2 linked regions of the Dongshaea marina genome follow. The protein of the gene in region 1 interacts with the protein of each later gene in a pairwise test. Links are inferred from orthologs where the notes say so. Each region holds a gene or a part of one and is shown in the gene's direction. Other genes may lie near its edges.

Region 1 (12,192 bases):
GGAATCCGCCATTGCGCTGGCGATCATCGATGGCATCGATGAATCCGGCTACCTCAAGCAGGAGCTGGAGGATATCCAGGAAGCGGTCAGCAGTCCCAATGAGGAAGAGCCGATCTCCATCGAGGAGATCATAACGGTCCTCAAGCGAATTCAGCACTTCGATCCCGTCGGAGTCGCGGCTCGCTCGGTTCAGGAGTGCCTGCAGATCCAGCTCAACAACTATGACTCTTCGACCCCCTGGCTGGAGCAAGCCAAACAGGTGGTCGAGCAGCACATGGATCTGCTGGGCCAAAGAGATTTTCGCCAGCTACAGCGCAAGATGCGCCTTAAGGAAGAGGAGCTGCGCGATGTCCTGGATCTGATCCAGCATCTTGAGCCCCGCCCCGGTAACCGGATCGTCTCCAGTGCATCGGCCTATGTGATTCCGGATGTCTCTGTGATCAAGCGCGGTGAGCGCTGGGTGGTAGAGCTTAATCCCGACGCTGTACCCAAACTAAGGGTCAACGAGCAGTATGCGGCCATGGTGCGATCTGCCAGTTCCCAGGCCGATAGCAAGTTTATTCGCTCTCACCTTCAGGATGCCAAATGGCTGATCAAAAGCCTGGAGAGCCGCAACGAAACCCTGCTCAAGGTCGCCCGCTGTATTGTGAACTATCAGCAGCAATTCTTTGAGCATGGGGAAGAGGCGATGAAACCCATGGTACTCAATGATGTGGCTGAGGCTGTCGAGATGCATGAGTCCACCATCTCCAGAGTGACCACCCAAAAATTTATGCATACCCCACGGGGTGTGTTTGAGCTTAAGTATTTTTTCTCCAGTCACGTCAGTACCGAGAGTGGCGGAGAATGTTCATCAACCGCAATTCGTGCATTGATCAAAAAACTGGTCGCTGCAGAAAATCCAGCCAAGCCGCTGAGTGATAGCAAAATTGCCAAGCTGCTGGCTGAACAAGAGATCAAGGTGGCAAGACGCACGATTGCCAAATATCGGGAATCTCTGGCGATACCACCTTCTAACCAACGAAAACGCCTGGTGTAAGCATCAGAAACAAAAGGAAGACGTTTATGCAGATTAATCTGACTGGTCACCACGTAGAAGTTACCCCTGCACTCAGGGACTATGTTGAAAACAAATTCACCAAGCTGGAGCGCCGCTTCGACCACATCAATCAGGTACATGTGGTTCTCAACGTAGAAAAACTCGATCAGATCGCTGAAGCCAATCTTCATGTTAATGGCGGCGAGATCTTTGCCAATGCCTGTCACCAGGACATGTATGCCGCTATTGATGGCCTGATCGATAAGCTGGATCGGCAGATCATCAAACACAAAGAGAAGATGTCTCACAAATAACATCATGAATCTTATTGAGCTACTCACACGGGACTGCACGCAAAGTGCTGTCCCGTGCCGCAGTAAAAAGCACGCTTTTGAAATCATCAGTGAGCTGGCGGCCGAGAATCTGGATCGTCCCGCTCTACCGATACTCGAAGCCCTGCTAAACCGGGAGAATATTGGTAGCACGGCGATTGGTCAGGGGATCGCCATTCCTCATGGCCGACTCGCCGATCTGGAGCAAGCGACCGCGGTGCTGATCACCTTGCAGGAGCCTCTGGATTTTGATGCTCTGGATGGTCAGCCTGTCGACCTGCTATTTGCCCTGCTGGTTCCTGAAGATCAATGTCAACTACACCTGAAAACCCTGTCACTCATCGCCAAGACTCTTAATCAAAGATCCTTTAGCCAGAAACTCAGAAACGCCAAAGATAGCGAGGAGCTTTATGAGCTCATCACTTCAGCGTGAGGCCATTATGAAACTAGTCACCGTCAGCGGTCGCTCCGGATCAGGAAAAACCGTTGCCCTGAGAGTTTTAGAAGATCTTGGGTACTACTGCGTCGATAACCTTCCCGTAGTCCTGCTGCCCGAGCTCCTCAATACCCTGCGGGGGAAATACCAACAGGTTGCCGTCAGTGTCGATGTCCGCAACATGCCAGCAGAGCCCGAGCAGCTGCTCACCGATCTGCAGACCATCCGCAGTGAACCTGGTATTGATGTGACCGGACTCTATCTGGATGCCACCGATGACAAGCTGGTCCAGCGCTTTAGTGAGACCCGCCGCTTACATCCCCTCTCAAGGGGTGATATGTCACTGGATGAGGCGATCATCGAAGAGAGCCGACTGCTGGCCCCTCTGGCCTCCAGTGCCGATCTTAGAATCGATACCAGTGCCCTGAGTATTCACCAGCTCAGTGAGCTGATCTGTGAGCGGATCCTCGGCAAGAAAGAGAAAGAGTTGATCCTGGTATTTGAGTCCTTTGGCTTTAAACACGGCATCCCCAATGATGCCGACTATGTGTTTGATGCCCGTTTTCTACCCAATCCCTACTGGATACCCGAGCTCAAACCCTACAGTGGTCAGGATGAGCCGGTGAAGCAGTACCTTGCCAGCCAGCCCGATGTGATGAAGTATATGCTGCAAATCCAAAATTTTTTGTGCAGCTGGCTGCCGCAGCTTGAGCGCAATAACCGCAGCTATGTCACAGTGGCGATCGGCTGTACCGGTGGGCGCCACCGCTCGGTATTCATCGCCGAATACCTGATGAATCGCTTTAAGCAGATGGGGAAAAATGTCCGGCTGCGCCATCGCACCATCGACAAGGTCAATGAAAAAGGTAAGCACTAGGGCCATCATCCGAAATCGCCTGGGTCTTCACGCCCGGGCCGCTATAAAACTGGTTGAATTGTGCGATCAGTTTGATGCAAAGATCACCCTGAGTAACGATCAGCAGTGTGTCGAGGCCAATACTGTGATGGGACTATTGATGCTGGAGCTCGCCCAGGGCCAGACACTGAAGATTACAGTGAAAGGCCCGGATGCAGACCAGGCCCTTGAGGCAATAAAAGCCCTGGTTGAAAGTGGCTTCGAAGAGCCGGAGTAATCTCAGCTGATCGGCTTGTTCCGATAGTCTGTGAGCCCCTTGCGCCACGCAGCAAGTCCGATCCTCTTCCATGAGGCTCCTTTGCAGCTCAACGATACCCATCCATGGGCATCCTCCCAGTTCGGCATCCTGCCTCTCGTTCCATTGCTAAGAGGCAATTCCACCCTGCTTCGCGCGCGTTGCTTTGGGAGCTACTTCCCTTTGTATGCTCGAAGCCAGCGGCTACCATCCTGGTAGCCTCTTCCAGTTCGCAGTCCATTGCTCTCGCTACGTTGCTAAGCAACTACGCCCATGCTAGCAACGAGCTAAATGACCCATAGATTATCCCGATTGGAGTGAGAGGAACTCTGATCACCTAATCATCGGGATTGGTATTACCCCCGATAAACCTCTGAGCGCGCTCAGCGGATAATCTCCCTCTCTGACTATGCCCTGATTTCCTGCATAAAAAAGATTGAGAAGGTTCTGGATGACACCTACCCTTGTTGTAGGTCCAGAGTATAAGGAGATAAACAGATGACCCCGATCCCCCTGAAGCAGAAGCTAACCCGGAAACCTCTCAACAAAGCAACTGTACGGCCACCAGCAGCTCATTCTCCATAGAAGATATCATGGGGGAGGCCTGGAGGATGACCAAGGGATTTAAAGGCGTTTACTGGCTGGCTATCATTGTCTATACCCTGATCTTTACGGCTCTTTCCTTTGTAGCCAGCTTCCTGAGTGAGTTTCTGAACATCAGCTCCATGCCATCTTTGATGTTGGAGCAGGTAATTTTTATGCTTGTTATCACCCCAATGCAAGTTGGGCTGATGTTTATCGGAATCCATCGTGCCCGGGAAGAAAAAGCATCCGTCAGAACCCTGTTTGCTTATTTTAATAAGATCCTGCCACTGTTTGGCATGCTGATCCTGATGTATATCCTGCTGGCGCTTGGCTTTGTGGTGTTAATCCTTCCCTTTATCTATCTGTTTGTCGCCTATATGTTTGCCATGTATGTGATGATCGATAAAAGAGTCGGGATTTGGCAGGCGATGGAGCTTTCGCGAAAAACCATTACCAGGCGCTGGTTTACCGTCTTCGCTACGATGCATATTTTGATGTTTATCAATATCATAGCGACGATATTCCTACTGATTGGCCTGATCTGGTCTGTCCCTTTCTCCGCCCTGGTGATGGGGGTGCTGTATCGTAATCTCTTCGGGTTAGCCGCAAAGCCTGCACAGCCCATGACAAGCTCGGGGCCACAAGACGATCTGGAGGCTTAAGGGATCAAAAAAGGGGATGACTACATCCCCTTTCTCTATTCTTTGAGATCCGCCTTAATGTCCGGCGATCTTCATCTTTTCCAGCAGAATAGAGCCGGTTTTCAGAGTCGCTCGCTCATCCTGATCCGTGCCTATGGCGCGGATATCCTGGAACATCTCTTTGAGATTTCCGGCAATGGTGATCTCCTGCACCGGGAAGGCGATTTCACCATTTTCCACCCAGAAACCGGCCGCACCACGGGAGTAGTCACCGGTCACACCGTTCACCCCCTGCCCCATCAGCTCGGTCACCAGCAGACCGGTTCCAAGCTCTCTAAGCATTGCGGTGAAATCCTGACCCGTCGAGCTGACCTGCCAGTTATAGATACCACCGGCATGACCCGTGGTCTGCATCCCTAGGCGCCGCGCCGAGTAGCTGGTCAGGAGGTAGCTCTCAAGGCAGCCCCCCTTAATAATCTGCCGCTTCTCGGTGAGAACCCCTTCACTATCAAAAGGTGTACTGGCCAGGGCTCCCTTGATATGGGGATCTTCGGTGATATTGAGCCAGTCGGGAAAGATCTGTTTACCCAGACTATCGAGCAAAAAAGAAGATTTGCGATACAGGCTGCTGCCACTGATGGCTCCCACCAGATGACCAAACAGGCCGGATGCCACATCGGCACGAAACAGAACAGGTACGCTCTGAGTCTCTATCTTGCGGGCCCCAAGGCGTGATGCGGTACGCTCGACAGCCTCATCGGCGATCCGCTGCGGTGTCCACAACTTATTGAGATCGCGAGCCACCGAATAACTGTAGTCGCGCTGCATCTGCCCCCCGGACTCACCGATCAGCACACAGCTCAGAGAGTGGCGGCTCCCCACATAACTATCGATAAAGCCGTGGCTGTTTCCATAGACCTTGATCCCGGTATGACTGTTAAATGAAGCTCCATCACTCTTGGCTACCCTTGGATCCTGACTCAGGGCCAGCCGCTCACACTCAGCAGCCAGCTCGATTCCCTGCTCGGGCTCCAAAGATGCACTGTGATAAAGATCCAGCTCCGGGGCCTCCCAGGCCATCCGCTCACGCTCGGCAATGCCTGCACAAGGGTCAACCGAAGTATGCCGGGAAAACTCAACTGCGGCTTCAACCGCGCTGCGGATCGCCTCGGGACGCAGATCTGAAGTGGAAGCGGAGCCTTTACTTTGGCCACTATAAACCGCAATTCCTAAAGCGCCATCCCGATTGAACTCAATGTTCTCTACCTCTGACTGGCGGGTTGAAACTGAGATCCCCACCTGTTTGGTTATCGCAACCTCTGCGGCATCCGCCCCCAGCTTGTCTGCAACCTTAAGGGCTTCGCTTACCGCCTCCTTGAGCTCCAGTCGCTCAAGGCTTATCTGCTCATTTATGTCCATAGCTCAACCTGACCAATAAAAATCCTATTTAGGATACCATACACAATCGCCAGAACCTGTTACCATATACAGGGACTATTGAGATGAAGAGCAGGTTATGAATCCACATTCAGACAACAACTTTGATGGCCCTCAGGAAGAAGAGGAATGGGTCAGTAAAAGTCAACGTAAGCGGGAGATGCATGCGTTGCAGGAGCTGGGTGAAAAGCTCACCAAGCTCAATCCACAACAACTCGCGACAGTCCCCCTGGATGAAGAGGTATTGGATGCGATCGAACTGGCCCACAAGCTTGCCAATAAGCGTGAAGCCTTTCGCCGCCACCTTCAATACCTTGGGAAACTGATGCGCTCGCGTGACATTGAGCCCATCCAGCAAGCCATCGATGCAATTGAGGGTCAGCATAACGAGTCCCAGGGCAAGCTACATAAACTGGAAAAGATGCGTGAGGACCTGATTAGCGGCGGCAATGATGCGCTCAATCAGCTCATCGGTGAGTACCATCACCTGGATCGCCAGAAGCTACGTCAGCTGATCCGTCAGGCACAAAAAGAGCGCAGCAATAACACGCCTCCCATCGCCTTTCGTAAACTGTTCCAATATCTCAAGTCTGAGCTGGACCAGGAGCAAGAACAGGAATTTTAAAAAAACGCCTCATGTTGAGGCGTTTTTTGTGTGATAAAGAGAGTCTGATTTACCCCCACATCACAACACCATCGATTCGGTTAATCACAGTTCCAAAGGTGTTGATATTGCTGATCACCGTATTGATCTTCGTCTGGGTATTATTCAATACAGTCGCATTGTTGTTGAGCAATTGCTTATGCGTATTAAGAGATTGCTGACAATCGGATATGGAGCTGTCATTTTTGCTTAACCGAGTCTGGCAAGAGCGAATCCTTACATTATTTTTTTTGATATCTTTCTCAACCGTCGCCAGCTCACCCTGCAAAATGGAGATCTGGCTGGAAAGAGCATTGGTTCGATTCATGATTGCCTGATGAAGGTTTTCATAGACATCGGTTCCTTGCAGCCTGGTATTTAACTCTCTCACAGCTAAGGCCTCTGTCTTCGCCTCACAGGAGCTTCGCGTCACCCTAAACTCTTTGACAGGATCAGATGCAAAGCCAAATCGCCACCCCAGATCAAAATTAACAATCGGAGTCCCAAGGTTAAAGTTGGTCTGAGGACCAAGATTGGTATTGATCTGTGCACCGACACAGGAGTAGGACTTAAACCCAAGATTAAAACCAATGTCCCCTCCCATGACCATGGTCCAGCGATTTTGTACCTTCATCTGAAAATGGCCAAAATCTTCTACGGCCTGATCTGAGAGAATCGATTGTCCCTGGTTAGCAAAGTCATTCTGCTTACCCTTGACCCTTATCTTGATCTCAGAGCCAATGGCAGCCCCTTCGCCAGAACGATAAACGGCCCTGACTGAAATCTTATGCTCACCAGCGGTCGCGCCACTATTCCAGACGAAGCTGGCCCTCGGAGGTGTTGCAGAGCCAATATAACTACCATCAATATAGAACTCGACCTTAGAGATACTCTCGGCTGATGGGGTGAGCTCGGTCTGGATCTCAACATTCTGGTTAAGATCCACGCTGCCATTATTTGCAGGCTTGTCGATTCTAAGTTGAATTGTACTTTGTCCCATATCCATAGACCTCCGGGTAAAGTGCTCCTCGGTGCTTTCCATCCTATAAAACCCCCAATGCTCATTCATGTTTCAAATAGTGCTATTAATTTGAAACATAAATAAAGTCTCGGCTCCTTTTTAGCTAAAGTTTAATCCAGGCTTAATTCTTAATTAAAAAAAAGACGCCCCCGACATTAGTTGACACACCCGGGGGGTTAAATAGTATTACCACTTAACTGATACTGGATTCCTGACAATGGAGTTTTTGAGTTAAGCGGCTCCATCCCCCGGGGCATTGCTTGATCGTGCGTGAAGCCAGCCCCCACACCGATAAGCTCCATACCACAAATAGCAACACACACAGTCCCTTCAAGTTAAACATCCCTGCCATCTCCAGGTAATCACTCAACTAATTAATGAAAGCATCGACTGAGACCAATTCTAGCGAGTTAAAATTGACATAAACTTAATAGGTAAAGATTTAAATGACTCCATAAGCTTTACTCCCTGCTTAGGATATTTCATTTGGGATTAAAACAGCGAATGCTCACAGCACAAAGCGAGTAATGTTTTTATTTTGACAGGAAAAATAAATATTACTTAGACTCTGTTGAGTTTTGAATAAGCAGGCTCTCCGGGTCAGGGATGAAATGGCTAACAATGCCATTGAACGAAAGGATCGTGTTTTACATCTGTTGCTGATGTCTGATTTCACGCCTCACCAACACGGTGTGTATCCGTCAATGGGACCTCTGCTGTCGCATCCCTGCGCCAGAAGGTTGGTGACCTTGAAGTCAGTACACCTTTGTATGAGCAACGAACCTGAGACATAACCGAACGGGAGGTATGGCAACCAAGCTGACAAGGGCTATCTGGGATTATCGCCTTCGCGTTAGAACCTCCATGGAGGGATTTATGGAATGCCTGCGGGCACACACAATACATGTAGCAGTAGCGGGATCAACGAGTTAGAGCATTTTTGGTTTAATCAGGGGCGCTATTCGCCCCTTAAAATTCAAGTGCAGCTTTAACCTTTGTTAAGCTGACCTTCTGCAGCAAGGGCGGAGTTGTATCGCAACACAGCGAGAAGCTGGGACGCTGAGCTGGAAAAGATTATCAGGGAAGATAATCGATGCAGCAGAGCAACATGGATGTGACTTGCGTGTCAGAGCTTAAAGTCGAAGCGGCCCTTATAAGAGGGCACCTACTTATCCGGAAAATTCTCTAGCAATAGCATTTTCCTGCAAATACTGCTGCATCCCCTGAGCCAGATTAACCGACCAGAATTGACCCGCCTGGGTCAGTTGAACCTTCTCTGGTTTGAATGTCGCCAGCCCATGCTGTTGCCAGGCCTTAAACAGGGGCTGGCAGTGCTCAAACAGCCCGGGATGAGCGAGGGCTCCGACAGGCTCAAGCGCTCCACGATCACACCCCCCGACGATTGCACTAATCAGGGGTTGTTGAGGCGGTTGTTCTATTAGCTGGGCAACCGGCCATAGGTGACTTCCCATCATCTCCCCCCACCTGGATAGATCCCTTGGCTGCATATAGGAAAAACCTCCCAGGTTGCCTCCCGCCCCCGATCCTATCCCTAAAATCTCAGCACCACTTTTGGCCATGCTGTTATAGCGGCTCAGCTCCCTGTCTCCCCGGGCCCAGTGGCAGTAACTTAACTGGCGAAACCCCTTATCCCGGAAAAAATTTGAGCCCGACTGGTACATGATCGCCTTTTCAGGAGTCGCCAGTGGCTCCGGCAGTTTCCCCTGCTGAACAATCCTCTGCAGTGAGGTTCCACTAAAGCCAATCAGCTGGTAAAGGTCGACCCCATCCACTCCACTGTCTACTACATCCTTAAGATCCTGCTGCCAGTTCGATGCGTCCTGATAAGGCAGGCCAAACATCAGATCGATGGCGATTGTCGCCCGCTTGGAAGCAGTCAGATCTTTGAGGCGTGCCAGGGTTGGCTCACGATCTTCAAGGCGCTTTGCCGCCCTACGCACTTTGGTATCAAAGCTTTGGACACCAAAGGAGAATCGATTAAATCCCCCCTCAAGAGCCGCTGAAAACTTTTCATCGCCAAACTGACTCAACCTCCCCTCCAGGGTTATCTCGCAATCAGGAGTCAGGATAAAGGATTGATGGAGCGCCTGGCCAAGCCTGAAAAGCTGCTTTGGAGTCAGATCGGTTGGAGTGCCGCCCCCCACATAGACAGCCTCAAAGGGCGCACTTTGTGCCCAGACGGTTTCAGCCTTACGCTCAATCTCTTCAAGGAGCTTCTCAAAATAGGTCTCAACCATGCTCCGGGAAGATGCATTTTGGAAAAAACTACAGAAGCTACAGCGCGCCCGGCAAAAGGGAACATGCAGATAGATGGCGCGAGCTTTGTTGGATGCAGGGTTGCTCAGCAGTTGATCGAATCTGCTATCCAGCAGATCCGCAGCAAGGGGTGCTGCTCCATGGCGATGTCCCGCGTGGGGCGCGCTCTTAGCAGAGAATGCGTATTGGATCGGAGAGGGCGATGCCCTGCCCGTCATCCATTCGTTGAGAATAGGGGCGTGAGCCTTGGGTTGCATATGATGATTCCGGTGAGAACTAAAACGAAGTGATAGCTCCCCAAACCACTCAAGTGGCTCGGGGTGTATAGCAATAATCAGAGAGCCTGTCGTTGCCGAATCTTGTTAAAAGCCTCGAGCTGCCCTGAGTGGATCTCACCCCGCTCATCTCTGCCTAAAAAGACCTTGAAGATAGCTTTGCCATCACTATCTTCAAACACGAAAGCATAGCTGGATTTTCCCCGATGAGGGCGGTCCTGAAAGCCGATTCGGGCGATGGCCTCAAGCCTGATGTGTCCGCTGAGCCCGGGGATCCCCCCACTTAGGTTAAAGTAACCATGCCCTACACTCCCCTCCGGAAATATCCCCTTAAACTCAAATACACAGCCCTGTAAAATCACGATGGTCGTAGTGTTACCCCAGCTTGAAAGCAGCTCCATTAATCCCTGGGCCATAGCTCCTGACAGGCTTGGTTTTTGTGCAACCTCTTGCATTCAAATCTCCCCCTCAACTTTAGATACACTCTCTTGCCCGCAAATCTTCTGATAACCATCAACCACAGGCTCAAACTCAATATCTCCGGCGGAGTCTATGTTAAACACCTGCCTCGCTCCCCTGACATAGCGCCCCCTGATTGGCTCAAGACGATAGAGCTGATACTCATCAAGCAAGGCTAATTTTTCCAAAGTGGCCCCAAAACGCGAAACCAGAGCCTCAACGCCCTGAGACCAATCGGCGCTCCCTTTCTTGCAGCAAGATGCCTGCCCCTGGTAGCTGACCCGCTTGCGGATATAGATGGTCTCGGCTTGTTGCTCATCCTCAATGATCAGCATCCCAAGATTTTGATTGTGCTTTAAGTTCTGCCCATGCTGGGTAAAATCCCCCAGCAACACAAAAAATGCCCCGTTTATATAGGCAAACGGACTATAGCTGGCACAGGGCAATCCCCTGGCATCCAGGGTCGCCAGCTGCATCGACCGATGCCGTTCAATAAACTCGCTAATTTGTGGGTACAGCTTATCTTTCAGGCGCTGCTGCTTGTCTTGCATGTTTTTTCCTTTTAACTCATAGAATTAAGTGCCGAACATTGCCCAGCAAAGGCAATGCTCGGCTCGGTAAAAAACCGGTCAGGCCATCTCTTTGTGACCCTCTTTGAGATGCACCCAATCGATCTCTGCGCTGCCTGAAATCTCAAAAGCCTGCCCAAAACCCTTCACATAGCGTCCGCTTAATGGCTCCAGGCAATACAATTTGAAATCTGCCATCCTGGATAATCCCTCAATGATCTCGCCAAACCTCTGTTGCAGCGCCTCAAGGGCCTCAACCCAGATTTGCGAGTCCCTTTGAATTAAACTGGCACTCGCCTCATAGGTCAGGCGCCTGCGTGCATAGAGCTGCTTAGCACCGGACTCATCCTCAATCATCATCAAAGATAACTGTGGTGAGCTTTGCAGGTTACGTCCATGACGCGCGATATCACTAAGCAGCACATAGAATTTGCCGTCCAAACACACGAAGGGTGCATAGCTGATACTCGGCTTGCCATCCGGGGTCAGCGTCGCCAGCTGAAGCGTTTTGCGCTCCTCGATAAAGGACTCAATTTCTGGCCCAAGACGCTGTTGAAGTCTCTGCTGTTTTTCGGTCATATTTATCTCCACTTAAAACTGATAACGCACATTGAGCTTGATGTTTCGCCCCGGTGAATCCAGGTTGGCAAAGGCCTGGCGGTAATCACGGTTAGTCAGGTTGTCGACCCCGACATCGACCGTCACTCCGGAGAAGGTTCCCATGGCCGGTTGCCAACGCATATAAAGATTGGTGATCGTATAGCCACTGTAACCCTCGACAGAGCTGCTGCTCGGCACCCGGTCCTGACTCCCGGCATGGGTAAACTGTGCCCCTATATTCAGATCACGCTGCATGAAGCTATGGCCTATCTCCCAGACCCAGGTATCTGCGGGAATATCCGATAAGGCCTGCCCATTATCCCTATTGGTACCTCGGGTCTGCCCATAGCTCAGGGCCGTGGTGATCTCACGCCAGCGGTAATGCGCCGCCAGCTCATACCCCTGCAGGCGGGCATTCGTAGTATTCTGATAAGTTGTAGTCGTTGCTGTATATACAGTCTCAATAAAGTCCTTCACATCGTTCTGGAACAAGGAGCCTTTGAACTTGAGGCTGTCATCTCCCAGCAAATCCCGGAACTTCATATCCGCCGAAAGCTCCTTGTTCTGTGCCGTCTCCGGTTTGAGATCCGGGTTTGGAACAAAGGTATTACACATGCCTGGCCCCATGCAGTAATGGGTCCCTGTGGTATAAAGCTCCTCGGTGGTCGGGGCCCTGAAGGCCTCATCATAGCGGGCCGTCAGGCGCAGCCAGTCGGTGGTTTGCCAG
Region 2 (12,199 bases), 4.3 Mb from region 1 along the record:
CCGGTGAGCCAGTCGGGGGTCGAAGGCTGCGCCGGGATCACCCAGGTCACGTGACCGGGCCAGCTTTGCTCAATGCGCTTGAGCATTTCGGGGGTAAGCTTAGAGAAATCTGCGTAGGGTTTGAGCTGCTCCAGGCTCGAGGCGATCAGGATCAGCCCCTTACTCTGGGGACGTTGCTTGATCTCCAGCACTCGCTGCACCGCAGCCTGGTTATCGGGATCACAGCCCAGTCCAAACACTCCCTCGGTGGCATAGGCAATCACACCACCTTCGCAAAGAACCTCTGTCGCTTTTTCAATCAGTGCTGTACTCATTACGCCTCTGCTAATTTTTCCTGAAGCGCCACATCCTTGGCCATCACCAACTCAGCACTCTGACGACGCTCCTCAGCGACCCGGGCACGAAGCTCAGGATCAGCGATCGACAGCATCTGTGCTGCTAAATAACCTGCATTCTTAGCACCCGCGCTACCGATGGCAACGGTTGCTACCGGAACGCCACCAGGCATCTGTACGGTAGACAAGAGTGCATCCATTCCCTTGAGTGGGCCACCATCGATCGGCACGCCGATCACCGGACGAGTGGTGATCCCAGCAACAGCACCCGCTAGGTGTGCGGCCAGACCCGCGGCACAGATAAACAGCTGGCAGCCACGCTCTTCGGCGGTGCGCACATATTCGTGAGTCGCTGCCGGGGTACGGTGTGCAGAAGTTACCTTAACCTCATAGGAGATGGAGAAATTCTTGAGAATTTCGACCGTTGACTGCATGACGGGGAAATCAGAGTCAGAGCCCATTAAAATTGCAACAAAAGGAGTATTCATATTGGGGGGTATCCTTGTCAATCAACATGGAGCGCCGATTATACAAAGAGTCGCCGATGAAATGTAGTCGTTAATTGTAGGGTTTTTTAAAACCGCAGCCTTTTTGTGGGCAGATCAGGCGGATACCGTCCGCATATTTTTTTTCAACCAGGATAGACCAGCCGCATTTGGGACAGTTCTCGGCGACCGGGGATTGGCAACGGAATACTTACAGGCGGGATATCGGCTACAGGCATAAAACAGCTTGCCATGACGACTATGGCGCTTTAACAGGTGCCCTTCGCCACAAACAGGGCAATCGACCTCTGAGTCATCGAGCTCCTCGTGGGGCTCTGTATGGTGACATTGGGGATAGTTGCTACAACCAATGAATATTCCATAGCGCCCCTTCTTGAGGGCCAGGGCGTGACCACACTCCGGGCATTGGGTCCCTTCGAGGACACGCTCTATTGAATCATTGGAGCCCGCCACCGGTCTTGAATAATCACACTCAGGGTAAGCGCTACAGCCAAGAAACAGGCCTTTTTGCCCCTGGCGCAGCTTGAGAGGTGCGCCACAGTCGGGACAGTGCTCTGCATCATCCAGAGCATGCTGGCTGGCTGAAAATAGTTTGTCATCGATCTTGGCCATTCCCTCATCCCGAAACTCTAACTCATAGGGTTAGTGTATCTGGATCTGTGCCGGATCAAAAATGATCTGCTCCATCTGCTGATAGGCGGACTCGCTTCCTGGCACATTGAACAAGACCATAAGTATGACCCATTTGAGATCTTCCAGATCGATCGCTGCTGAGTCGAGCTCCATCACCCGCTCAATGACAATTTCGCGAGTCTGTGCTGTCAGGATCTGGATCTGCTCCAGGAACAGGATAAACCCACGGCACTCCTCGTTGAGCTTTTGCTGCTCACTGCGTAGATAGATGCGAAATGAACCGGGAGTCGAGCTTGCAAGATAAGGGTGGTTCTTCTCATCCTGCAGTACCGACAAGCGCTCAATCCAGTTCAGGGCCTTTTGGATCGCATCACGCTGGAACCCTGCCCGGGATAGCTCCTCGGTGAGTTCTTTCTGGTCCACCATGGTTTCTACATCATTGTGGACATATGTCTCAAACAGATACATTAAAATATCAAACACGGTCAGCGTCTCCTGATCCTAACGTAGCCACCAGCCACAGCTTCTACCCATCCCTCCAGTTCCAACTCTGTCAGCCGGGCGATAATCTCACCCACTGATTGCAGGCTTCGTTCTGCAATCTCATCAAGACTGGTGACTTCATAATCGACCAGCTCAAGGAGAGAGTCAGTTGGCAGCGAGTCCTGTTTGCCACTGCTCGTCTGCTCAAAGGAGCGGTAATGTAACACAGCAAAGGCTTCTAATGCTCCGATTTCTTCCACAATATCGGCCACATTGCGAACTAACTTAGCGTTATTTTGGATCAGTTGATTACTACCGTCTGCCTGAGGGTTGAGCAGGGAGCCGGGAATCGCGAACAGTTCACGCCCCTGCTCCAGGGTATAACGGGCCGTGATGAGGGATCCACTTTTCAAAGACGCCTCCACTACCAGGGTCCCCAGGCTCAGTCCGCTGATGATGCGGTTGCGCCTCGGAAAATGCTCCGGTCGAACCCCAACCGAGGGCCAGTGCTCACTCACCAGTGCGCCTCCCCGTTCACCTATTTCCCGGGCCAGCATCCGGTTGCGCTTAGGGTAGAGCTGATTCAGTCCACTCCCTAACACCGCGATACCAGGATATCCAGCCCCCACCACAGCCCGATGGGCGCAGCTATCGATTCCCAGAGCCAGACCACTGGTCACCAGGTAACCCAGCTCGCTGAGCCCCAGGGCAAAATGCCCGGCCATTTTTTCCCCATAGGGGGTAGGCCGGCGGGTGCCGACGATAGCCAGCTGTGGCTGCTGAAGAATTTTGGGGTCTCCTCTGACAAACAGCACAGGTGGTGCGCCGTGGGACTCTCTGAGTAGCTCGGGGTAACCTGGAGTGTCCGGTGTCAATATACTGTGTGCATCGCTTGCATCTAACCAGCGCCTGGCCTCATCGAGCATGCCTTGCATCCCGGGGGATTGCATCCAGCGCCGCTGCTCCGAATTCAGACCCAGCTTATCCCAAAGATGGGAGTCAAGAGAGGTTATCTCTGATGAGTTAAGACTGTTCCTCAGGGCACAAGCCCGAACAGGACCAACCCCGGGTGCAGTGGCCAGCATCAGCCAGAACTGCACCCGGGGCTCGAATAGCGCAGGTTTCATTGCACCTCAATCGAGTGGACCAGGTACTCCTTGCGGATAGGATCAATACTATCGAGAACCAGAGCAATACTCATCTTGTCGTAGACGCGAAACACCATCACCCGTCCAACCTGCTCCGAGGGAAGGGTTTCGGTATCGGTCGCAAACAGGTTACTAAAGCTTCCGGCCAGCGAGCTGTAATTGGCTTCAGGCTTACTTCTTCCGGTGACCGCGACCTCGATTCCGGGGCGCTCAATCATATACACATCGCCGGGCTTGAGCTTGTCTCTCATCCCCTTGTTGAGCACCAGCACTCCAAGCTTACCAACCTGGGTTTGCTGGTTGGCAATGTCCACCACATAGGCCCCCTTGACAGGATCTCCGGCCATCGGGGTAAAGTAAGCGCTCTGAGAATCCTGCTCCGGAAGCAACATCAACTTATCACCCTGCATCACAGCCCTGTGCTGCTTACGGATGATCCCTGAGGTCAGCTGATTATCATGGACCTTACCAGCCTGATAAATACCGACAAATATCGCCTGCTGCCCCAGAGACTCTCCGGTCTCGACATCCTCGTAGACCTTACCTGGCCGATAGATACCATACAGAGCGTCTTCCTGGAGGACACCTCGAACAAACACCTCCTCACCGGTCTGCATCCCCAGGTGGGTTTCATTGTTGCCCAGAACAAAAGGCAAGCTGTTGATATCATCACCATTAAAGATATGATCCAACCGCAGGAAGGGACCTATCTCCGACAGAGGCAGGGTTGGAATCGGCTGCACCTTCTCCTCTACCCGGACCTTTGGAGAGAGTCGAACCACCCGCTTTTTGACCAGCCGAGGTTCACCATTAATCCAGATGAGACTCAAAACATCCCCTGGATAGATCAAATGAGGATTACTCACCTGACGGTTAACCTGCCATAGCCTGGGCCATAGCCAGGGTGTTTTGAGAAACTTTTTAGAGATATCCCACAGGGTATCACCCTTCTTTACTGTATAGGTTTTCGGGTGATCCTGCTTGAGCTGCATCGCCTCTTTGGCGAACACCCCACCACAGGCCAGGGCAAGAGCCAAAGTTAACACTATCCAGAGTCGTCCCACCATAACCATCCCTGTCCTGAGAGCATCTGCTCTCTGTTGCTGTTTTTTAGCGTCACAAATGTCTAGAATACTGCCAGACTAATAACCAACTTTGTGCCAATCTGAGGGTTTTCGTATGGCCAAACTAGACGTACTTCGATTTCCGGATGAGCGACTAAGACTCATCCCTAAACCAGTCGAGGACTTTTCTCCCCAACTACAAAAAATTGTAGATGATATGTTCGAAACTATGTATGCCGAGGAGGGAATCGGTCTGGCGTCTACTCAGGTCAACATCGACCAGCGCATCGTCGTCATCGATCTTTCCGGCGATCACAGTGAGCCTCTGGTCCTTATCAACCCTGAGATCACGGTCAGCTCCGGCAGTACCGGAATTGAGGAGGGCTGCCTTTCTGTACCCTCAATTCAGGCACTGGTACCCCGTGCAGAAAAAATCACGGTCAAGGCCTTTGATACCAAGGGCGAGGCGTTTGAACTGGAAGCGGATGAGCTGCTGGCGATCTGTATTCAGCATGAGCTGGATCATCTGAACGGTAAACTATTTATCGATTACCTGTCGCCTCTCAAGCGCCAGCGAATTCGTAAGAAGCTTGAGAAACTCCAGAAGCAAGACCAGTAATTACCACCCAGAGGTTGTTTTGAGTCAGTCATTAAAAATTATTTTTGCCGGAACGCCGGATTTTGCAGCGCGCCATCTTGAGAAGCTGCTGGACAGTGAACATCAGGTTATCGCCGTCTACACCCAACCGGATCGCCCTGCGGGGCGGGGTAAAAAATTGCAAGCTAGCCCGGTCAAGCAGCTTGCCGAGCAGCATCAGCTGCCGGTCTACCAGCCCAGAACCCTTCGCGATAGCGAGGCGCAGCAGGAGTTGGCCGCTCTGGATGCCGATCTCATGGTGGTGGTCGCCTATGGCCTGATCTTGCCGCAACTGGTGCTGGATACCCCACGCCTGGGCTGCATCAATGTGCATGGCTCTTTGCTTCCTAAGTGGCGGGGGGCTGCGCCGATTCAGCGCTCGGTGTGGGCCGGCGATAAGGAGACCGGCGTAACCATAATGCAGATGGATGCCGGCCTGGATACCGGGGCCATGCTGCTGAAAAAGAGCTGCCCGATTGACTCTGATGAAACCTCCGAGTCCCTCTATCTTAAGCTAATGGACATTGGTCCGGATGCCCTGCTGGAATCCCTTGAGGGGATCGCGGCCGGCACCCTCGCAGCCGAGGCTCAAGATGACTCCCTTGCAACCTACGCAGAAAAACTAACCAAGGCCGAGGCACAGCTCGACTGGACCCAGGGTGCAGCAGCCCTGGAGCGCCAGGTGCGCGCCTTTAACCCCTGGCCGGTCAGTTATTTTACGATCCAGGATAAAAACATCCGGGTCTGGGAGAGTGAGGTGATCGGTGATCCCAACACCCTTGAGCCGGGAGTAGTGCTGAGTGCGAGCGCCGAGGGTATTGATATCGCCACCTCCGAGGGAGCAATTCGACTCCTCAAGCTACAGATCCCCGGAAAAAAAGCGATGTCCGCCCGGGATATTCTAAACTCGCGGCGCGACTGGTTTACCCCGGGCAAGCCTGTCGGCGTTGCCGATGAGGAGCAAGCATGAAAACCCGCGCCGAAGCTGCCCGAGTGATCCATAGCGTGATCCATCAGGGCCAGTCCCTGTCAAACGCGCTTCCCAGGGCTCAGGCCAAGGTCGGTGCCCGCAATCGCGCCCTGCTGCAGGAGCTGTGCTTCGGCACCCTGCGCTGGTATGGCCGTCTGGATGCGATCGCTGCACAACTTCTGAAAAAGCCTCTTAAGGGCAAGCAGCGGATCCTGCATTCGCTGATCTTGGTGGGACTCTACCAGCTCCTCTATACCCGGGTACCGGATCATGCAGCGGTTACAGAGACAGTCAATGCCAGTAAGCTGGTTAACTTCGCAACCTTGCGTGGGCTGGTCAACGGAGTACTGCGTAACTTTATGCGCAACCGGGATGAGCTGTGCGAAAGCACCGATCAAAACCCGAACGCGCGCTTGAGCCACCCCCAGTGGTTGAGTAACAGGATCAGGCAAGCCTATCCGGAGCAGTGGCAAGACATACTCGAGGCCAACAACCAGAAACCACCGATGTGGATTCGGGTCAATACCGCCAAAGTCAGTCGCAGCGACTGGCTGGAGCAGCTCACGGAGCAACAGCTTGAGGGTGAATCCTCTGAACTTGCCAGCAGTGCGGTTCAGCTTGCCCAGGCCACCGATGTAGAAAAGTTGCCGGGATTCAGCGAGGGTCGCTGCTCGGTACAGGATGCAGCGGCGCAGATGGCGGCCCTATTGCTTGAAGCGGCACCCGGTGAGCTGATTCTTGATGCCTGTGCAGCCCCCGGCGGCAAAACCATCCATATCCTGGAGTCGCAACCACAACTCAAGCAGATGGTAGCCGTGGATAGTGAGGCGGACCGCCTGGAACGGCTCCAGGAAAACCTCGGGCGCAGTTGCTACCAGGCCAAGGTACTGCAAGGGGATGCTTCCAAACCACAACAGTGGTGGCAGGGCGAGGCTTTTGACCGCATCCTGCTGGATGCGCCCTGCTCGGCAACCGGGGTGATCCGTCGTCATCCGGATATTCGCTGGTTGCGTCGTGATACGGATATTGATGAGCTGGTGAAACTCCAAGCCTCGATTCTGGATGCGATGTGGCAGCAACTCAAGCCAGGCGGCACCCTGCTGTATGCGACCTGCTCCATCCTGCCCCAGGAAAACAGCCTGCAGATCGAACTGTTCCTGGAGCGCACCGATGATGCCAGACTCTGCCCGCTGCCCCAACAGTCTGACCCTAAGGCGATCGGCTGGCAAATCCTGCCAGGAGAGCAGGGAATGGATGGATTTTATTACGCAAAACTGCAAAAGATGGAAGCCTAGACCATGAAGATCACCATTCTCGGAGCCGGACAGGTCGGGGGCACCCTCGCAGAACACCTGGTGAACGCCAACAACGATATCACCCTGGTGGATACAGATATGGATCGCCTGCGGGAGCTTCTTAACCGTTATGATCTGAGAGTGGTGTGTGGCCATGCGGCAAACCCGGAAGTCCTGAGGGATGCAGGGGCCCGGGATGCGGATATGCTGGTTGCGGTCACCAATAGTGACGATACCAACATGGTGGCCTGCCAGATTGCCCAGACCCTGTTCCACACCCCGAAGAAGATCTCACGCATTCGCTCCGAGTCTATTCTCAAGGAGCAGGAGCAGCTGTTTCGCTCCGATGCGATTCCCATCGATCATGTCATAGCTCCTGAGCAGCTGGTGACGGACCATATCCGGCGCCTGATTGAATACCCGGGCGCCCTGCAGATCGCTCATTTTGCCGAAGGAAAAGCCAGCCTGGTGGCGGTTCGGGCTTACTACGGGGGGAGTCTTATTGGCCGACCGATTGCCGCCCTGCGCGAACACCTGCCGAACATAGATACCCGGATCGTCGCCCTGTTCCGCCAGGGGCGTCCCATCTCGCCCCGGGGCACCACGGTGGTTGAGGCGGACGATGAGATCTACTTTGTCTGCTCCACCAGCCATATCCGTGCCGTGATCTCCGAGTTTCAACGGCTGGAGCGGGGCTACCGGCAGATCATGATCGTCGGGGGCGGCCATATAGGGGCCAACCTGGCCCATCTGCTGGAATCGCGCTACACGGTCAAGCTGATAGAGCAGGATCCCGACCGTAGCGAACTGCTCTCGGAGCAGCTGCAGAGCAGCACCATACTGTGTGGCGACGCGGCCGATCAGAGCCTGCTATCGGAGGAGCATATCGAGCAGGTGGATATGTTTATTGCGGTCACCAATCAGGATGAAGCCAACATCATGTCCTCGATGCTGGCGAAGAAAAACGGGGTACGCCGGGCGATCGCACTGATTCAGAACCAGGCCTACCTGCAGCTGGTCCAGGATGATGTCATCGATATCACCATCTCTCCACAGCAGGCAACCATCTCTGAGCTGCTCTCCCACGTGCGCCGGGCAGATATCGACGCTGTGTTTTCACTGCGAAACGGCACCGCCGAAGCCTTCGAGGCCGTTGCCCACGGTGATAGCAACACCTCCAAGGTGGTAGGCAGGGCGATCGGTAAAATCAAGCTTCCCCATGGGGCAACCATAGGTGCGGTGATCCGCCACAAGAAGGTGCTGATCGCCCATGATGACATCATCATTGAGCCGGAAGACAGACTATTGCTGTTTCTAATAGACTCAGGCTGCATCGCTGAGGTTGAGCAGCTGTTCCAGCCCAGTGCCCTGTATATCTAACCCCTTACTCAAGAGCATGCCGGAAGAAAGTGTGCTCTAACGCCCACAAAATAGCGGCTATCGTGCACAAAACCGCCAGACACTCCGTTTAATTTGGCAGCTCAGGCTGCATGCTGGTAGAATTTTGCCTCTTGGCAACAGGCTTTGTCGAACGGCTGATGAGGACGCCAACATCAATTCTAAGATTACTAAACGGACAAGACTATGAATCTATCTGGACATTCTCGCAGGCTGCTCAACAGCTATCCGCAACTGGCAGTTGACGCACAGAGCTACCAGGTTCTCTACTCGACCAAGGCATTCAAAGAGCGCATCCTGGAGCTGATTGCAGCAGCGACCCAGCGGATCTATATCGTCGCCCTTTATCTGGAAGATGATGATGCCGGACGCGAGATTCTGCGCGCCCTGTTTGAAGCGAAACAGCAGCGCCCCAACCTGGATGTTCGGGTCTTTGTCGATTTTCACCGGGCCCAGCGCGGCCTGATCGGCCAAAAAGAGTGTGCCGGTAATCGCCAGATGTACCAGCAGATGGCCGCCGAGTATCAGCACCCTATCGATATCTGTGGGGTACCGGTTAAGAGTCGTGAGCTATTTGGCGTTCTGCATCTCAAGGGGTTTGTGTTTGATAATACGGTGCTTTACTCGGGTGCCAGCCTCAACGATGTTTACCTGCATCAGAGCAGCAAATACCGCTTCGATCGCTATCACCAGATAGGAAGCCAGCCACTGGCCGACTGTATGGCCAATTTTGTGCTGCGCCACTTTTCTGAAAACCCGGCGGTGCGCTCGCTGAACGATACCCAGATCCCAACCGCCAAGCAGCTCAAAAAAGAGATCAAAGAGTTTCGCCAGCAGATGCGTCGGGCCCACTACCAGTTCCAGGCCGAAGCAGTCACCCAGGGCGAATTCGGCATCACCCCGCTGGCGGGGATGGGTAAACGAGGCAATCACCTCAACAAGCTGATCCGTCACCTGATTCGCTCTGCGCGCCAGGAGATCTTCATCTGCACCCCTTACTTCAACCTGCCCCGCCCGCTGGCAAAAGAGATCTGTAAGAAGATGCGCCAGGGGATCAAGGTCACCCTGGTGGTCGGTGATAAGACGGCGAATGATTTCTATATTCAGCCGGGTGAGAAGTTCACCACCATAGGCGGTCTGCCCTACTTCTATGAAACCTATCTGCGGCGCTTTGCCCAGGCCAATGAGCACTTCATCCAGCAGGGGCTGCTCAACATCATGCTTTGGAAGCATGACGAAAACAGCTATCACCTCAAGGGGATGTTTGTCGATCAGGATCTGGCCCTCATCACCGGGAATAACCTCAATCCCCGTGCCTGGGGCATGGATCTGGAGAACGGCATCCTGATCCAGGACCCTCAGAAGCTACTGGCCGATGAATTTGCCAAAGAGAAAGAGGCCATCTTGCAACACTGCAGCCGCATTGACAGCTTCGATCAGCTGGAGCAGATCAGTGATTATCCGGATGAGGTCCAGCGTCTTTTGAAAAAGATCATCAAGATGCAGGCACACCATATCATCAAGCGGATCGTCTGAACCTCCCTGTGCCAAGGCACTTCCCGGGAGCCATGCTTGGGCTCCCGGTGACTCTTTGATAGGATGGGTGGCAATTGATGCTACCTGTCACAACTATGCGCCTAGATCAGCTCCCGGTACAGCACCTCAAGGGTGTCGGAGAAAAGATGGCAGCCCGCCTGCAAAAGCTTGGGCTGTTCACGGTACAGGATCTCCTGTTCCACCTGCCCCTTCGCTATGAAGACCGCACCCGCCAGTGTCCTATTAGCCAGTTACAACCCGGGATGCATATAGGTACCACGGGGACCATAGTGCGCACCGAGCTGATCCCGGCCCGTAAGCGAATGCTGCTCACCACCATCACAGATGACAGCGGTCAGCGGCTTGGACTGCGCTTTTTCAATTTTTCGGCAGCCCAAAAAAATACTCTGCAACCGGGTGAGCGGATCCACTGCTACGGAGAAGTGAAACCCGGCCGCCACCAGCTGGAGATGATCCACCCCGAGTACCGCTTACTCAAAGAGGAGCAGCAGGCTCAACTTGAACAGGCACTCACCCCCGTTTATCCAACCACAGAGGGGATCCGCCAGCTCACCCTGCGCAACCTGTGTCGCTCGGCGCTTGAGCTATTATCCCGTCACCCACTCACCGAGTTCCTGCCGGATAACCTGCGCCCCCACAACCTGCCGCTGACCCAGGCGCTGCAGCTGCTGCATCACCCACCGGCAGACACCTCCCTGGAGCAGCTCGAAAGCGGGCATCATCCGGCCCAGCAGCGACTGGTAAGTGAAGAGCTGCTGGCTCACCACCTCTCTTTGCTACAGATGCGTGCCAAACAGCATCGCCATCAGGCCCCAGTGCTGAGTGAGCAGAACGGCCTGACGAAGAAGCTTCTCAACAACCTGCCGTTCTCACCCACCGCCGCCCAGCAGCGGGTGGTCCGGGAGGTGATTACCGATATTTCCAAGCCCCACCCCATGATGCGCCTGGTTCAGGGAGATGTCGGCTCGGGGAAGACCCTGGTTGCCGCCCTGAGTGCATTGCAGGCTCTTGAGCACCAGTACCAGGTGGCACTGATGGCCCCCACCGAGATCCTTGCTGAGCAACATGCCCACACCTTCAGCCAGTGGCTGGAGCCTCTGGGGATCCGGGTCGGCTGGCTGGGGGGTAAGCTCAAAGGCAAGGCCCGGCAAACCCTGCTCGATGAACTGGCGGCCGGTGAGATCCGGATGCTGGTCGGAACCCACGCCATCTTTCAGGAACAGGTGCAGTTCCATAAACTGGCCCTGGTGATCATCGATGAACAACATCGTTTCGGGGTTCATCAAAGGCTGGCCCTTCGCGAAAAAGGCGCTCACTCGGGACTGTGGCCCCATCAGCTGATCATGACCGCAACCCCAATTCCCCGCACCCTGGCGATGACCGCCTATGCGGATCTCGACTGCTCTGTCATCGATGAGTTGCCCCCAGGCAGGACCCCGGTCACCACTGTGGCGATCCCAGATACCCGTCGCCAGCAGGTCATTGAGCGGGTCCGAAATGTCTGCCTTGAGGAGAAGCGCCAGGCCTATTGGGTCTGCACCCTGATTGATGAGTCGGAGGTTCTGGAGTGCCAGGCTGCCGAAAACACCGCAGCAGAACTCAGTGCCCAGCTTAGTGAACTGAAGGTTGGCCTGGTGCATGGCCGGATGAGTGGCCAGGAAAAGCAGGCGGTCATGGCTCAGTTCAAGGATGGGGAACTGGATCTGTTGGTCGCCACCACAGTGATCGAAGTAGGAGTGGATGTACCTAACTCCAGCTTGATGATCATCGAAAATCCGGAACGGCTGGGACTGGCTCAGCTTCACCAGCTTAGGGGCCGGGTCGGCCGAGGCGCCGTCGCCAGCCACTGTGTGCTTCTCTACCACACACCACTCTCGGCCACGGCCAAGCGTCGCCTGGGAGTGCTGCGCGACAGCAATGATGGCTTCTATATTGCCCAACAGGATCTGGAGATCCGCGGGCCAGGTGAGCTGCTGGGAAGCCGGCAAACCGGGGTGGTAGATTTCAAGATTGCCGATCTGGTTCGTGATCAGGGGCTGATCCCAGAGGTGCAGCGACTCGCCCACCACCTGATGCAGTCCGCTCCCCAGAGTGCCTCCGGCCTCATCAGCCGCTGGCTACCGATCGAGAGTCAGCAGTTTTCTCAGGCCTGATCCTGAATCACAGAGGAACT

Evidence for each region.
Region 2: the proteins of ptsN (region 1) and trkA interact in binary tests that used the Escherichia coli proteins (3 or more experiments, as listed by UniProt). The link is inferred for Dongshaea marina from one-to-one orthologs.

What each region holds. Positions count from the first base shown.
Region 1 is NZ_CP028897.1:369,366-381,557, reverse strand. Bases 146-3,080 are described here. They hold ptsN (PTS IIA-like nitrogen regulatory protein PtsN), read left to right. Parts: upstream 146-1,357; coding sequence 1,358-1,804; downstream 1,805-3,080. Other genes in these bases: DB847_RS01955 (HPr family phosphocarrier protein), read left to right, coding at 2,665-2,940; rapZ (RNase adapter RapZ), read left to right, coding at 1,812-2,684; hpf (ribosome hibernation promoting factor), read left to right, coding at 1,066-1,353; DB847_RS01975 (RNA polymerase factor sigma-54), read left to right, coding at 146-1,039. Also shown: more of DB847_RS01975, read left to right, coding at 1-145; DB847_RS01950 (hypothetical protein), read left to right, coding at 3,570-4,205; metalloprotease PmbA, read right to left, coding at 4,260-5,603; ribosome biogenesis factor YjgA, read left to right, coding at 5,701-6,246; DB847_RS01935 (Ig-like domain-containing protein), read right to left, coding at 6,296-7,306; hutW (heme anaerobic degradation radical SAM methyltransferase ChuW/HutW), read right to left, coding at 8,455-9,819; heme utilization cystosolic carrier protein HutX, read right to left, coding at 9,897-10,292; DB847_RS01920 (pyridoxamine 5'-phosphate oxidase family protein), read right to left, coding at 10,293-10,847; heme utilization protein HutZ, read right to left, coding at 10,926-11,444; DB847_RS01910 (TonB-dependent receptor domain-containing protein), read right to left, coding at 11,457-12,192. UniProt on the Escherichia coli protein: Seems to have a role in regulating nitrogen assimilation.
Region 2 is NZ_CP028897.1:4,678,987-4,691,185, forward strand. Bases 6,321-9,262 are described here. They hold trkA (Trk system potassium transporter TrkA), read left to right. Parts: upstream 6,321-7,074; coding sequence 7,075-8,451; downstream 8,452-9,262. Other genes in these bases: rsmB (16S rRNA (cytosine(967)-C(5))-methyltransferase RsmB), read left to right, coding at 6,321-7,071; pssA (CDP-diacylglycerol--serine O-phosphatidyltransferase), read left to right, coding at 8,656-9,262. Outside these bases: DB847_RS21910 (L-threonylcarbamoyladenylate synthase), read right to left, coding at 1-314; purE (5-(carboxyamino)imidazole ribonucleotide mutase), read right to left, coding at 314-823; DB847_RS21925 (DUF494 family protein), read right to left, coding at 1,484-1,957; DNA-processing protein DprA, read right to left, coding at 1,960-3,084; DB847_RS21935 (LysM peptidoglycan-binding domain-containing protein), read right to left, coding at 3,081-4,169; def (peptide deformylase), read left to right, coding at 4,285-4,788; fmt (methionyl-tRNA formyltransferase), read left to right, coding at 4,808-5,776; more of rsmB, read left to right, coding at 5,773-6,320; more of pssA, read left to right, coding at 9,263-10,005; ATP-dependent DNA helicase RecG, read left to right, coding at 10,101-12,179. UniProt on the Escherichia coli protein: Part of the constitutive potassium transport systems TrkG and TrkH. May regulate the transport activity of TrkG and TrkH systems. Binds to NAD(+) and NADH.